Regions from separate parts of the Exiguobacterium sp. 17-1 genome, predicted to be linked through region 2. Evidence: predicted binding sites of a transcription regulator. Region 2 holds the regulator's gene; each other region holds the start of a gene.
What was found. The regulator Rex, encoded in region 2, represses fermentation and respiration genes when NADH is low (regulators of the CRP and FNR family bind a similar motif). The targets are predictions, from matches to a motif close to TTGTGAAATATTTCACAA.
Positions count from the first base shown of each region.

Region 1: the regulator Rex is predicted to act here: its motif matches at 1,462-1,479, upstream of cydD (thiol reductant ABC exporter subunit CydD).
Region 3: the regulator Rex is predicted to act here: its motif matches at 1,623-1,640, upstream of MUN34_RS09875 (L-lactate dehydrogenase).
Region 4: the regulator Rex is predicted to act here: its motif matches at 1,358-1,375, upstream of MUN34_RS00590 (AtpZ/AtpI family protein).

Region 1 covers NZ_JALIGJ010000004.1:40,660-43,870, forward strand. Annotated here, with positions in the region: gene ypfJ (KPN_02809 family neutral zinc metallopeptidase) at 1-357, shown strand, start outside; gene MUN34_RS11240 (nuclear transport factor 2 family protein) at 416-805, opposite strand; gene MUN34_RS11245 (RrF2 family transcriptional regulator) at 821-1,303, opposite strand; gene cydD (thiol reductant ABC exporter subunit CydD) at 1,515-3,211, shown strand, end outside.
Region 2 covers NZ_JALIGJ010000001.1:9,118-12,328, forward strand. Annotated here, with positions in the region: gene MUN34_RS00085 (ABC-F family ATP-binding cassette domain-containing protein) at 1-778, opposite strand, end outside; gene MUN34_RS00090 (redox-sensing transcriptional repressor Rex) at 935-1,594, shown strand; gene MUN34_RS00095 (twin-arginine translocase TatA/TatE family subunit) at 1,594-1,800, shown strand; gene tatC (twin-arginine translocase subunit TatC) at 1,808-2,587, shown strand; tRNA gene MUN34_RS00105 (tRNA-Ala) at 2,700-2,772, shown strand; gene MUN34_RS00110 (S8 family serine peptidase) at 3,019-3,211, shown strand, end outside.
Region 3 covers NZ_JALIGJ010000003.1:33,573-36,783, forward strand. Annotated here, with positions in the region: gene MUN34_RS09870 (GNAT family N-acetyltransferase) at 1-417, opposite strand, end outside; gene MUN34_RS09875 (L-lactate dehydrogenase) at 633-1,586, opposite strand; gene MUN34_RS09880 (DUF92 domain-containing protein) at 1,754-2,533, opposite strand; gene MUN34_RS09885 (5-formyltetrahydrofolate cyclo-ligase) at 2,524-3,072, opposite strand; gene rpmG (50S ribosomal protein L33) at 3,134-3,211, opposite strand, start outside.
Region 4 covers NZ_JALIGJ010000001.1:110,766-113,976, forward strand. Annotated here, with positions in the region: gene MUN34_RS00585 (pentapeptide repeat-containing protein) at 11-802, opposite strand; gene MUN34_RS00590 (AtpZ/AtpI family protein) at 1,456-1,674, shown strand; gene MUN34_RS00595 (ATP synthase subunit I) at 1,671-2,057, shown strand; gene atpB (F0F1 ATP synthase subunit A) at 2,066-2,809, shown strand; gene atpE (F0F1 ATP synthase subunit C) at 2,885-3,097, shown strand.

The sequences.
Region 1 (3,211 bases), on a different contig from region 2:
CACCATGTCCAAACGTTGCTTGGGACATCAGACGAAATCATGCCGCTCCGCCAAAAGATGAGCGAAGAGAAGTTCAACAAATACCTGGTCCGCTTTGAATTGCAGGCGGATTACTATGCGGGTGTCTGGGCCAACCATGCACAAGGACAAAATCTGCTTGAAGAAGGCGATTTGGAAGAGGCACTTGGAGCGGCGAATGCCGTCGGAGATGATACATTGCAGAAAAAAGGGCAAGGCTATGTCGTACCGGAAAGCTTTACACACGGTACGTCGGCGCAAAGGGAACGTTGGTTCCAAAAAGGATTTGATAATGGAACGATTGAAGGTGGCGACACCTTCAAGGCGAAAAATTTATAAAGCAGCATTAAAAGGTCTCACTTCGCATGAAGTGAGACCTTTTGTCTTTCATCTGTGATTAAGAATTGTATTGATTGAACATCGCAGTATCATCGGGGACGTTGGCGAGATAGACGATTTTTCCGTCCGCATCCAGTCGGGCGATATCCGTTCCGTCTTGCGTGAAGACCGATCCGTCGGCACGCTTACCACAAACGGCCCATCGTGTTTCAAGCGTATCGCCTGTTTCTGAAGGAACCCATCCGGCATACATGTGCTTAATATCCTGATTAGCCGTAAAGACCATCCGGACAAACTGTTTCCAGGCTTCGATTCCATGCTGTTCCTGTCCGTTTAAGACGAACGTGATATCGTCCGAGAACAGGGAAACAAGATCGGTGAAGGCTTGTTCATCGGTCCGGGAAGCGTCAAATAAATCAAAATAACGGTCAAGTGTAGTAGTGTTCATCATAATAATCTCCTTTTAGTTGCGAATCATTTTTTCTTCGATTAAGCTTTGCAGTTTTGTCAGATGGTCGGGCGGACAGTTCAAATAAATTTCACGGCGGATCGAATCGATCGTCTCGCGTTTAAGCGTCGACTGCCAGGATTGTTCCGCTTCCGCCATCAGGTCGGATAACAGGCAGATGTTTTGGTTTTGGATGCCCATCAAGTCTTCGAAGACACCGCTTGAAGCATATAATGACTGTTTGCCCTCGATGGCTTCATAAATATCAAACACACGAATTGTTTCCGGTGACGCTTTCAGACGGAAGCCGCCTTTGGCACCGGGAACAGAAATCAGCAGATCCGCACTCACGAGCTTCCGAAGCAGTTTTTGAAAATAGGTCGGGGAAGCGCCGAGTTGCTGACTGATGAATTCTCCAGGCAACACACCCTTCTCCGGTAAAAACGTCAATAAGAGCATCGCGTACACCGATTGTTCGACGCCTGTTTTCATTTGCATGAAACATTCTCCTTTCTGTATAACGTGGATAACTATTATCTACAATACATCCGGATAGATGAATTGTCCAACAAAAGGTCCCTCACAAAACCGTCACACCTTTTCGACAGCATACCCGTGGCATCAACAGAATGGATTCGGTATACTGAATGTACGATATGTGAAAATATTCACTAAAAGTCGTTCACACTTAGTGAAAGGACGTTTTCTTATGAATCCACTCAAAGGAATCATCACGATTCCGCGTACGATTTTTATACAACTGATGCTTGCAGCCGTCCTGATGGGCGTAGCCGTCATCGGTCAATCCTATCTGATTGTCATCATTGTCGACCGGATTTTCCTGCAAGGGGATCCGTTCGCGGCAGTCATTCCATTGCTTGGTGTCCTGTTGGGGATGCTTGTCCTGCGCGTCGGCGTCACGTACTGGAACGGACGTCTCGGGACGAATCTTGCGGCACGGGTCAAACAAGACTTACGCCAGGCACTTGTCGCGAAATATACGAAAAACTCTGTTGAATCGATGCTCGAAGGACAATCCGGAAAAAAGGTCAGTGTCCTGCTCGATTCCGTCGATGAGATGGACAGCTATTATAGCCAGTACCTGCCGAAAGTTATCCAGACGTCGATCGTTCCGCTGATGGTGCTGATTGCCGCCTTCAGCTATGACTGGGTGACGGGACTGGTCATGATGATTACGGCGCCGTTCATTCCGCTGTTTTACATCGTCATCGGGATCATGACGCAAAAGCGGGCCGATACGCAGCTCGAGAAGATGAATGCCTTTTCCGGTACGTTCCTCGATACGTTACAGGGACTGACGACGTTGAAGTTATTTGGACGGGCAAAGGCCCAGCAGGACGTCATCGAACGGAGCAGCCTCGATTTTCGGGATGCGACGTTGACTGTCTTAAAACTGGCCTTCCTGTCATCGCTGATGCTCGAATTCATCTCGATGCTCAGCATGGGGATGATTGCGCTTGAAGTCAGTTTACGGTTGATTTTGTTCCAAAGCATCACCTTCGTGCCGGCCTTTCTGATGTTGGTTCTGGCACCGGAATACTATTTAGCTTTAAAAGAGATGGGCGCTGCCTTCCATACGGGGCGCGGTAGTGTCGCCGCCGCAAAACAGATTGCGGCCGAACTGACGGAAGATGACCGGAGTGTCGTCTTCGGACAAACTGAATTATCAGCAGGCCATCCGCCGCGGATTGAGCTGAAAGATGTCGCCTTTACGTACCGCGATGCCCGGTTTGCGATGACTGAACTGAATCTTGTCATCGAACCGTATCAGAAGGTTGCCTTGATTGGTCGCAGCGGTGCCGGAAAATCGACCGTTCTTCAATTACTGGCAGGTCTTGCCGATCCGCAGGACGGACAGCTGTTGTTGGACGGTCAAGATCGTCAGACAATTACGGAAGCGAGCTGGTTCCGTCAACTGAGTTATATCTCCCAGCATCCGTACCTCTATGCCGGGACACTTGCGGATAACATCGCAATAGGTGAATTGCGCGAAGCATCGAGACCGGCGATTGAGCAGGCGGCATCTGATGCCGGTCTGACTGAATTGATCGGACAACTGCCGAACGGACTCGACACGGTAATCGGGGAAGGCGGACGCGGCTTATCCGGCGGCGAAAAACAGCGTGTTGCGCTGGCACGTGCTTTCCTGAAACGACCGAACGTCATCTTGTTTGATGAACCGACGACCGGTCTTGACGTCAAGACGGAACGGGTATTACAGGAAGCAATGACCGTCTTAGGACGTGAAGCGACTGTCATCACGGTCGCCCACCGTCTGCATACGATCGAACAATCGGATCAAATCGTCGTGCTGGAAGCGGGACAGATCGTCGACCGTGGGACACACGAAGAATTACTCGGACGCGAATCGGAGTATGCGATGAT
Region 2 (3,211 bases):
CGTACAGTGCCGCTTTTTGTTCGAGATACTTCGTATAGTTGCCTGTGAATTTCCGGGACACGTTCCGGGACAATTCATAGACGACGTTGACGACTTGATCGAGGAAGTAGCGGTCGTGGGAAACGATTAAGACGGCACCACGGTAACCGGATAAGTAGCTTTCAAGCCAAGACAACGTATCGATGTCGAGGTGGTTGGTCGGCTCATCGAGAATCAACAGTTCCGGTGCCTGGAGTAACATTTTCGCCAGGGCAAGCCGGGTCCGCTGTCCACCAGAAAGCGTCTGAATCCGGCGGGAATAATCGTCCGGATAAAAACGCATCCCGTGTAAGACGGAGCGGATGTTGGCTTCGAACTGATAGCCGCCGGCTTCCGAGAAGTCGTGTTGCGCTTGATCGTACGTTTTCAGGAGACGGTCATAGGCAGTCGGATCATTTAATATGTGCTCCATGCCCATTTCGATTTCCATCCGGCGAAGCGCCCGTTCCTGATCCTGCAGATGCTCAAAGACGGTCAGCATCTCGTTCCAAATCGATTCGTTCGACTCGAGTCCGCTGTCCTGCGCGAGATAACCAATCCGGACTTCCTTGCTTTTCATGATCTCCCCCGAGTCATGTGACAGCTCCCCGGCGATGATTTTTAAAAGTGTCGATTTTCCGGCACCGTTTCGTCCGACGAGGGCAATCCGGTCCCGTTCCTGTACTTCGAGTTTAATATTGTCTAAAATCGGCTCTACGCCGAATGATTTTGAGAGTTGGTTTACTTGTAAGAGAATCATATCCATCCATCCTTCCACCCTTTAGTCTATCACGAAAAATCCTGCCGAATATAATATTTGTTACTCTATGTGAAGTGGTTTACAATCAAGGGGAGTAGAATTCTTTGCATTGATTTGGGTGCCACGTCAGAACGTGGCCGAAGGGGGAACTGCAGTATGAATGGGCCAGACACAAAAATACCACAAGCAACGGCGAAACGACTGCCGTTATATTATCGTTTTATCCAGAGTCTCTATAACTCCGGCAAGCTGCGCGTCTCGTCAGCAGAGCTCAGCGAAGCGGTCAAAGTCGACTCCGCGACGATCCGTCGTGACTTTTCCTACTTTGGGGCGTTAGGGAAAAAAGGGTACGGTTATAATGTTCAACATTTGTTAACATTTTTCCGAAAGACACTCAACCAAGACGAGGTCACGAATGTCGCCTTAATCGGGGTCGGACATCTCGGAACAGCGTTTGCAAATTATAACTTTTTAAAGAATAATAGTACTCGTATCGTCATCGCGTTTGACGCCGATGAAGATAAGGTCGGAACAACGACGCAGGACGTTCCGATTTATCATGTGTCGGATATGAAAGAACAAATCAAAGCGAACCATGTCGACGTCGCCATCTTGACGGTACCGTCCCAGTTCGCCCAGTCAGTGGCGGATGAGTTAGTTGAGTACGGTGTGACCGGCATTCTGAACTTTACACCGGCCCGGTTGAATGTACCGGCCCATGTCCGGGTGCATCACATCGATCTGTCAATCGAGCTGCAGTCGCTCGTCTATTTCATGAAGCATTATTCGCAATCAGCTGAAGGAGTGAAATCATAATGGAAAACCTTATTCCGTTAACGGTCGGATTCATGGGACCGGGAAGCATCGCCTTGATTGGTGTCGTCGCCCTCATCATCTTCGGACCGAAGAAATTACCGGAACTCGGCCGCGCGGCCGGTCAAACGTTAAAAGAGTTCAAGAGTGCGACACACGGCATCATGGACGATGATAAGGACAAAAAGGACGAAACGAAAGAGAAGTGAGTGAATCATGGCGATCGATCAAGAACAGAGTGTGACATCGCACTTAGATGAACTGCGTAAGCGGATTGTCTGGTCGCTCATCATCGTGGTGGTCATGTTTATCGCAGCCTTTCCGCTCGTCCGGCCGCTCGTCCGTTTCTTACAGGCCGACCTCAAGGAACTCGGAATTGGTCTGAATGCGTTTAACGTCGTTGATCCGTTGATGTTATATCTGAATCTTGCGTTCATCATCGCAATCGTCTTGGCGTCCCCGTTTTGGATGTACCAGCTTTGGGCGTTCATCCGTCCCGGTCTGCACGACCAAGAACAAAAAGCGACGTTGACGTACATTCCCGTGACGTTTTTCTTATTCCTCGCGGGCGTTTCGTTTTCTTATTTTTGGCTGTTGCCGTTTTTACTGGAAGTATCAACGGAACTCGGACAAGAGCTTGGGATTGAACAGGTCATCGGGGTCGAGAACTATTTCAGTTTCCTGATCCGGTTGACGATTCCGTTTGGTCTGTTGTTTCAGTTACCGGTCGTGACGATGTTTTTGACACGGCTCGGACTCGTGACGCCGTTCTTCATGCGGAAGAATCGGAAGTATGCGTATTTTGCGCTGTTCGTGATCGCGGCGTTGATCTCACCGCCCGACATCACATCGCATTTGATGATTTCTGTTCCGCTGTTCGTCCTGTATGAAATCAGTATCATCATCTCGGCACGGACGTATAAAAAAGTGCTGATCCTGGAGCAACAGGCGGAACTGGAACGACAGGCAGATCTGATGCGTGAGTTAAATAAGTAAAAAGAAGAAGCTTTTTCTTGCCGTGATGGCAAGAAAAGCTTTTTTTTGTAAGCGGTCTAATTTTATATTGAAAAAATGAACAGAAGTGGTTATACTCGTAATAGAAACACACGGGGGCTTAGCTCAGCTGGGAGAGCGTTTGGCTGGCAGCCAAAAGGTCGTCGGTTCGAGCCCGATAGTCTCCATATCGCTTTACCTGCCGAAACCTTGGGAAACCAAGGTTTTTTTTATGTCCTTTTTTCTTCACCTGTAAGAAATAGATAAGGAAATATAAGGATTTATACATTTTGTGATGTAATAAACAAACAAATACTTTTAAAAAGCACCAAATTTAAATTGTATATTAAGCGAAAGTTAATTAAACTAAAAATACAGAATTTTCGTTTAATATGCTTTGTTCCACATTACATTTTTGGAAAAGAGGAAAAAGAATGAAGAAAAAGAAGATTGCTCTGATGGCAGCTGCCCTCATGACATCTTCCAGCCTAGTTCATGCTGAGGGACACGTGTCATCACAAAAAGTGGATGTACAAAAGCCACAAGCACTCTCACTGAAAAAAGCGGGTCAAGAAAAGTCATACAGTCAAAACGAAAAAGTACGGATTGTCGTCGAGCTCGATCAAA
Region 3 (3,211 bases), on a different contig from region 2:
TGACTCATAAAGGTTCTGGGCGGCCTCATTGCCGGAAAGCACCGCCAGGATGACTTGTTCGACATCCGGAAGTTGTTTTGCTTCTTCGATCAGTGCCTCCATTAGGGCGCGACCTGTCCCGCCACGGTAATCCGGCGATACATACACACCAGAAATCATCGCTTTATGCGACTCGCGCGATAATTCGTACGGCTTGACTTGTCCAAACCCAAATAACTTTTCGCCGTCAAATATTCCGAGCCACACTTCATCAGAGTCCGGATCACCTTCGAGTCCTTCTTGAACATCTTGAATTGGTGTTTGTTGTTCATCATCAAACGAATGACCAAACGCATCTGGATGATTTTTTAATCCTTCCAGCCGAAGACTCCAATACTGTTCTGCATCTTCTTTCGTTAACTTCCGAAATGTATACATGACTGTCTTTCTCCCCTTTATGCGTTTTTCCTATTAGACAATATGACATGAAAAACTCTTCTACCCTTTACATAACCTTTTTCTAGTAAAGTAAAACCTAGTTTAATCGAGATTTTTTCCACGCAAAAAGATCACTCCTTTTCGACTTACCAAAAAAGAGTGATCTTTTTGCTTTAAGCACGTCCAGAATCGAAGATGAAGCTATCAACTCAAAATTAACGGAGGACAGGTTCCATCGTTTGACGCAATACTTCTGCTGAATGATGAAATTTTTTGAGTTCTTCTTCCGTTAAAGAAACTTCGATGATTTCCCGAACACCTTGCCGGTTGATGATTGCGGGTACGCCGATATGAATACCGGACATTCCATATTGTCCGTCAACATGTGCTCCGACCGTCAAGAGACAGTTCTCATTTCCAAGAATCGCCCGGACGATTCGGACAAGTCCAAGACCAATCGCATAATAGGTCGCACCTTTTCGTTCGATGATATGATACGCAGCATCCCGAACATTGATGTAAATTTGATCAAGATCGGCTTGAGAGTATCGATCATCTTCAGCTAACAATTCATCAATCGTTTTACCGTAGATCCGTGAATTACTCCAGGCTGCAAATTCCGTGTCCCCATGCTCTCCAAGAATATAGGCATGTGCGTTACGAGAATCAATATGGAAGTATTCACCGAGCATTTGGCGTAAACGTGCCGTATCAAGGACGGTACCTGACCCAAAGACACGGGATTTTGGAAGACCGGAATATTTCCATGCTAAGTGGGCCATGATGTCAACGGGGTTAGACGCAACGACGATGATGCCATCAAAACCGGACTCCATGATTTGACGCACCATTTCTTTCATGATCAACGCATTTTTAGCGACAAGATCGAGTCGGGTTTCACCCGGTTTTTGTGGCGCTCCCGCCGTGATAACGATCACTTCCGCATCTTTACAGTCTGCGTAATCCCCTGCCCAAATACGCATCGGGGAAGAACTGAACGGTGTCCCGTGATTTAAATCCATCGCCTCTCCCTCTGCTTTGGCTTTATTGACGTCGATGATGACCAATTCTTCACACAATCCCGCTGTTGACATCTGATACGCAAAGCTTGAACCGACAGCCCCCGCACCAATTAACGCTACACGTGTCACTTTCGCATGTAATTCCATCCTTTATATCCACCTTTCTGAAGGTAATTTAAAAGTTTGTTAACTATCTCACAAATAGATTGTAACATCTTTCACAAAGTATAGGTGTTCATGAAACCGTTCACATCTTGTCTAATTTGTGTCAATAATATCCTAACATAAGGAAAAGTGACATCTTCCATTTCCACTTACCACATTCGATGCACAATAAAACCAATCATTCCGGCTAACATACTCGATAAAAAGTTCACTCCGTCATTCCCGAGCCATTTCCACCCTTTTACATAAAGGGTCGGTTGATTATGATGGATACGTTTTTCCGTTTCTTTAAGACAAACGACACATCGAAATTTCCGCTGGATCGTCCCGCCGAACAATGTATCGAACAAACTTCCGAGGATGCCGCCTGTCGTCACTAACAGCCAAGTGTTCGTCGACAAATCGAACAATAAATCCCCCGCTGTCGCAATGAACAGCGCCCCGACGATCGTCGCTGATGTCCCGAGGATTGAAATTGCGCCGCTCGTTCCAGCCGGTACACGATGTCCCGTCAAGAGAAAGGGATCCTTTTTAGACAAGGGACCAATTTCAGAAGCCCATGTGTCGGCATTTGACGCAGCGAGCAAAATCAAAAATAAAATGAGGAAAGACGTTTGTTCTGTCCAAACGAATCCCACGGAAGCCACCGCTGCGACACCGCCGTTCGCAAGAACCTGCCAACCGTCACGCGGTCCGTCTTTTTCGACGATTTGATTCACCGACTGTTTTCTACGTTTCCCAAGTTTCGACAACAAACTGGAACTGCCAAAAAAGAGCAACAACATCAGAAGTCCGGAGTAACCGAAGCCGGAAAGAACAAGTGCCCCGACGACAACCGTCCAGATACTCCCGCTGATTGTCAGCAAACGCATCCGGTATCCGATGTAGCCGAGCAAAAAACAAAATAGAATACCGTAGATTACTGACATACAACGACCCCAGACTCGGTTACGATTCGCTGGACCGGTTGATCGAATGTTTCCACTTCGAAAGCAGGGACCAGCTGACGGTTAAAAGCAATCGCTACGGTATGCCCATGGTAATCGGCTAATACCCGATCATAAAAACCGCCTCCCCATCCTACACGGTAACCTTGACGTGTGAAAGCTCGTCCCGGAACAAGACAAAGATCAACTGAACTCAAAGATTGCTCTTTCGCCTGATCATCCGGTTCCCGAATACCCATCTTTGTTTCTATCAATGGACTGGTCGGTAAATATTCAAAAAATCGCATATCCTGTTGAATGACTTTCGGAATGACAACCTGTTTCCCAAGTTGCCAAGCTTTTAAAATAATCGGCTCTGTCGCACATTCGTTCCGAAATGAAAGTGTGATGGCAATGGATTGAGCATTTTTCCACTCCGGTAATGCAAACAGATGATCATAAATCTGTTGTTCTTTTTGTTCACGATGTTCTAACTGATTTAACTGATCGGTAATAAATTGCCGGATTTCCTGTTTTCCCATCTTGCGAAGCCCCCTTATTCAACAAAAAAGCCATCACACAAGGTGACGGCTTCCATCTCAATTATTTTACTTCACGGTGAAGTGTGTGCTTACGGAGACGTGGGTTGTATTTCTTCAACTCAAGACGCTCTGGGTTGTT
Region 4 (3,211 bases), 100 kb from region 2:
TACCATGTCATTACGTCCAGTGCGACGGGCGGAGCAACCGTTCCGGCAGACGTGTCTTGGCGTCTCCTTGTGCCGCATTGACCTGTGCCTGCGTCAAAAACAACGCATCGGTCAAATCAGCTCCAGCCAACTGACAGTCACGCAGGTCGGCACCGAGGAAGTTGACGCCGCGCAACCGGCTGTTCGATAAGTTTGCCGCGAGCAAAAACTGGCCGCGGACACTTATGCCGGAGAAGTCCTGTCCGGCAAGATTTTTCCCGATCCAGTCGCGGGGAAGTGAGCGTCTGCTCGTCCCTGAAAACGGCGTTTGAACCAGTTCTTCGATTTGGGCAAAGAGCGGTAGCAAGGTTGCCCGTACTTGATCGAGATCGAGTGCCGCAAGCTCGTCCGGAGAAGAACCGGTCATTGCATCCAGTTCAGCCAGCTTATTTTCTAGCAGATGATGAATCGAGCGTGTGGCCGGTCGGATGCCGTCTGTCAGGTACCACATCATTTCCTGCAGATGGACCATTTTCGGATAGAGCGTATACATGGCGGGTTTCGTCGTTTCATCGTATACACCTTGAAATGTCACTTGCGAAATCTGTTGACCGGCACCGAAGCAGTCATAGACGGTGCATCCTTTATATCCGTTCGGGCGCAACCGGTCGTGAATCCGGCAGCGGTAATCCGTATCTAAATTCCGGCAAGGTGTCGCTTCCGGTTTGTCATGACCAAAATCGCTTGAGGCGGAAAACGCAAGGGCCGTGCAACAGAGTCCGAAGCAATCCCCGCACTGAACACGAAAGCGTTCGGTTTCCATGAGTTTCACTTCCTTTTGGTTAATCTGACTTCTTTTTACCACAGATCGGTAATCGTGGACAATCGTTTTCAAATCATGGGGAATGAATGAAAATAGCATAGGATTAGCTCGAACGGACGAGCAAAATATATGTTTTTTGTAAAAAAGAGCCGCATCATGACCTTGAAAATAGAAACTCACCCGTGAATTTTTAAGCTGTGACAAGGCACACACGAGACGAATTGGAAATCGTCGACCGGCTTTGTTACAAACAGATGTCAGAGACGTTTTTATGTCCCGAAACGGAAGCGTTTACAATTGTGAATGAAAAATGTTTTTTCACAAAATCGACACAAATCAAATTTAGACGACTTGTTTCTCATTCCGAAAGACGATATAACGTTACTGTTCAATGGTTTTGTTCACCTAGTGAACCATCTCGATAAACGTTGATAGTACTACATATTTTCTTCACATCTTCGTGAAAAGAGTGGCACGGGACACCTCTGTGAAAACCTTATCAATTGTTGATATACAATGGTTTTACGGCTCCATTTTAATTGTGAATTCATTTGACTATGAAATGGTTCTCATTGTATTCTTGACTAGTATGAAAATCCGCAAATTGTGGGAAAGAAAAAGAACTCACAACTGGGAAAAGGGGGTCGTCTCTAGTGCGCCAAAAAGGGCTCGCGACGAGTATGGTCATGGCCTCGCAAATTTCGACGGCACTAGCCGCACCGATCGTCATCGGCTTTCTTGTTGGGAACTATGGGGAACAGCAGGACTGGTGGCAAAAGATGGGCGCGACGTTTGCAGTGTTCATCGGGATTTTCATCGGAATTCTCTGCATGATCGCAATGATCAGGCACTTGTTAGGAGACAAGACATGAATATCATCCTTCAAGATGCGTTGTATCGTGCGTACTTAAGATGGTTCGGACTCTATTATGGAATCCTTGCCGTTCTGTTACTTGTCGGTTATCCAAGTGATCCGGTGATTTATGGACTGGCACTGGGTGGGGCAGGTAGCTTCATGATCTTGACGCTTCAACGATTAAGCGTCGATCGAATGTATCGTGTAATCGAGCGTGGGCGCAAGCCGATGTCTCGAGGGACCGTATCACGCATGGCGGTCGCGGTACTCTGTGTGATGATCGGCTTGAAGTATGAAGCCGAATTGTCATTAACTGCGGTGGTAATAGGCCTTCTCGCCGGCCACGTCATACAATTTTGTGAGTATTTTACTCACGAACTTAAGCGGGAAAAGAGGTGAATAATCAAATGAACCACGAAATGCCACTTTACGAAATCCCACTCTGGGGCGACTTCGTTCTGTACGGTAGCTGGACAAACTTGATCACAGTGCTGATTGCAGCTGCTCTCGTTTTCCTGATTGCCGTGGCCGGTACGCGACGTCTTGTGATGAAGCCAACCGGTGCTCAAAACGTGATGGAAATGTTCCTCGAGTTCGTTCGCGGAATCATCAGCAGCACGATGGACTGGAAAACAGGGGGTCGCTTCCTAACTTTCGGAATGACACTGTTCCTATTCATCATCGTGTCCAACTTAATGGGTCTTCCCTTTAACGTTGTGACGGGTCACTACATTTGGTTCAACTCACCAACTGCAGATCCGTATGTGACACTTGCACTTTCATCTATGGTAGTGGTCATGAGCCATTATTACGGTGTGAAAATGCGCGGCTTCGGCTCGTATGCGAAAACGTTTATGACGCCGATGTTCATTATTACCATCATCGAGGAGTTCGCAAACACGTTGACACTTGGTCTTCGTCTTTACGGTAACATCTTCGCGGGTGAGATCATGATTGGTATCATTCTCTCGATCGGTATCATCTCTGGAACGAACGATTTCCAATTCCTCGGACCAGTCGGTGTCATCCTGTCAGCGATCCCAATGTTGATCTGGCAAGGATTCTCACTCTTCATCGGAGCAATCCAAGCGTATATCTTCCTTATCTTAACGATGGTTTACATCGGGCATAAGGCAGCGCACGACCATTAATTCGAAGGTAAAGCATCTGCTTTTCCGATAATCGCACGACCAAATTTCGAACACAATCTAGGGAGGCAATTCATAATGGAACTTATTGCAACAGCGATCATCATCGGACTCGGCGCACTCGGCGCAGGTATCGGTAACGGTCTTATCGTAAACGGTACAGTATTAGGACAAGCACGTCAGCCAGAACTCAAAAACGAACTTCGTCAAACAATGTTCATCGGTATCGGTCTCGTTGAGGCACTTCCAATCATCGGTGTAGCGGTCGGTTTCCTTCTCCTCAACTCTTAATCCGTATTTAATCTTACGTACCAAGAACTGAGCTACATAGGGCGTTATTCGTTCCATTAGAGTGAACCGTCATGGGGGCTACGGCTCCCTTATGTAGATATTGAAGTAGGACCA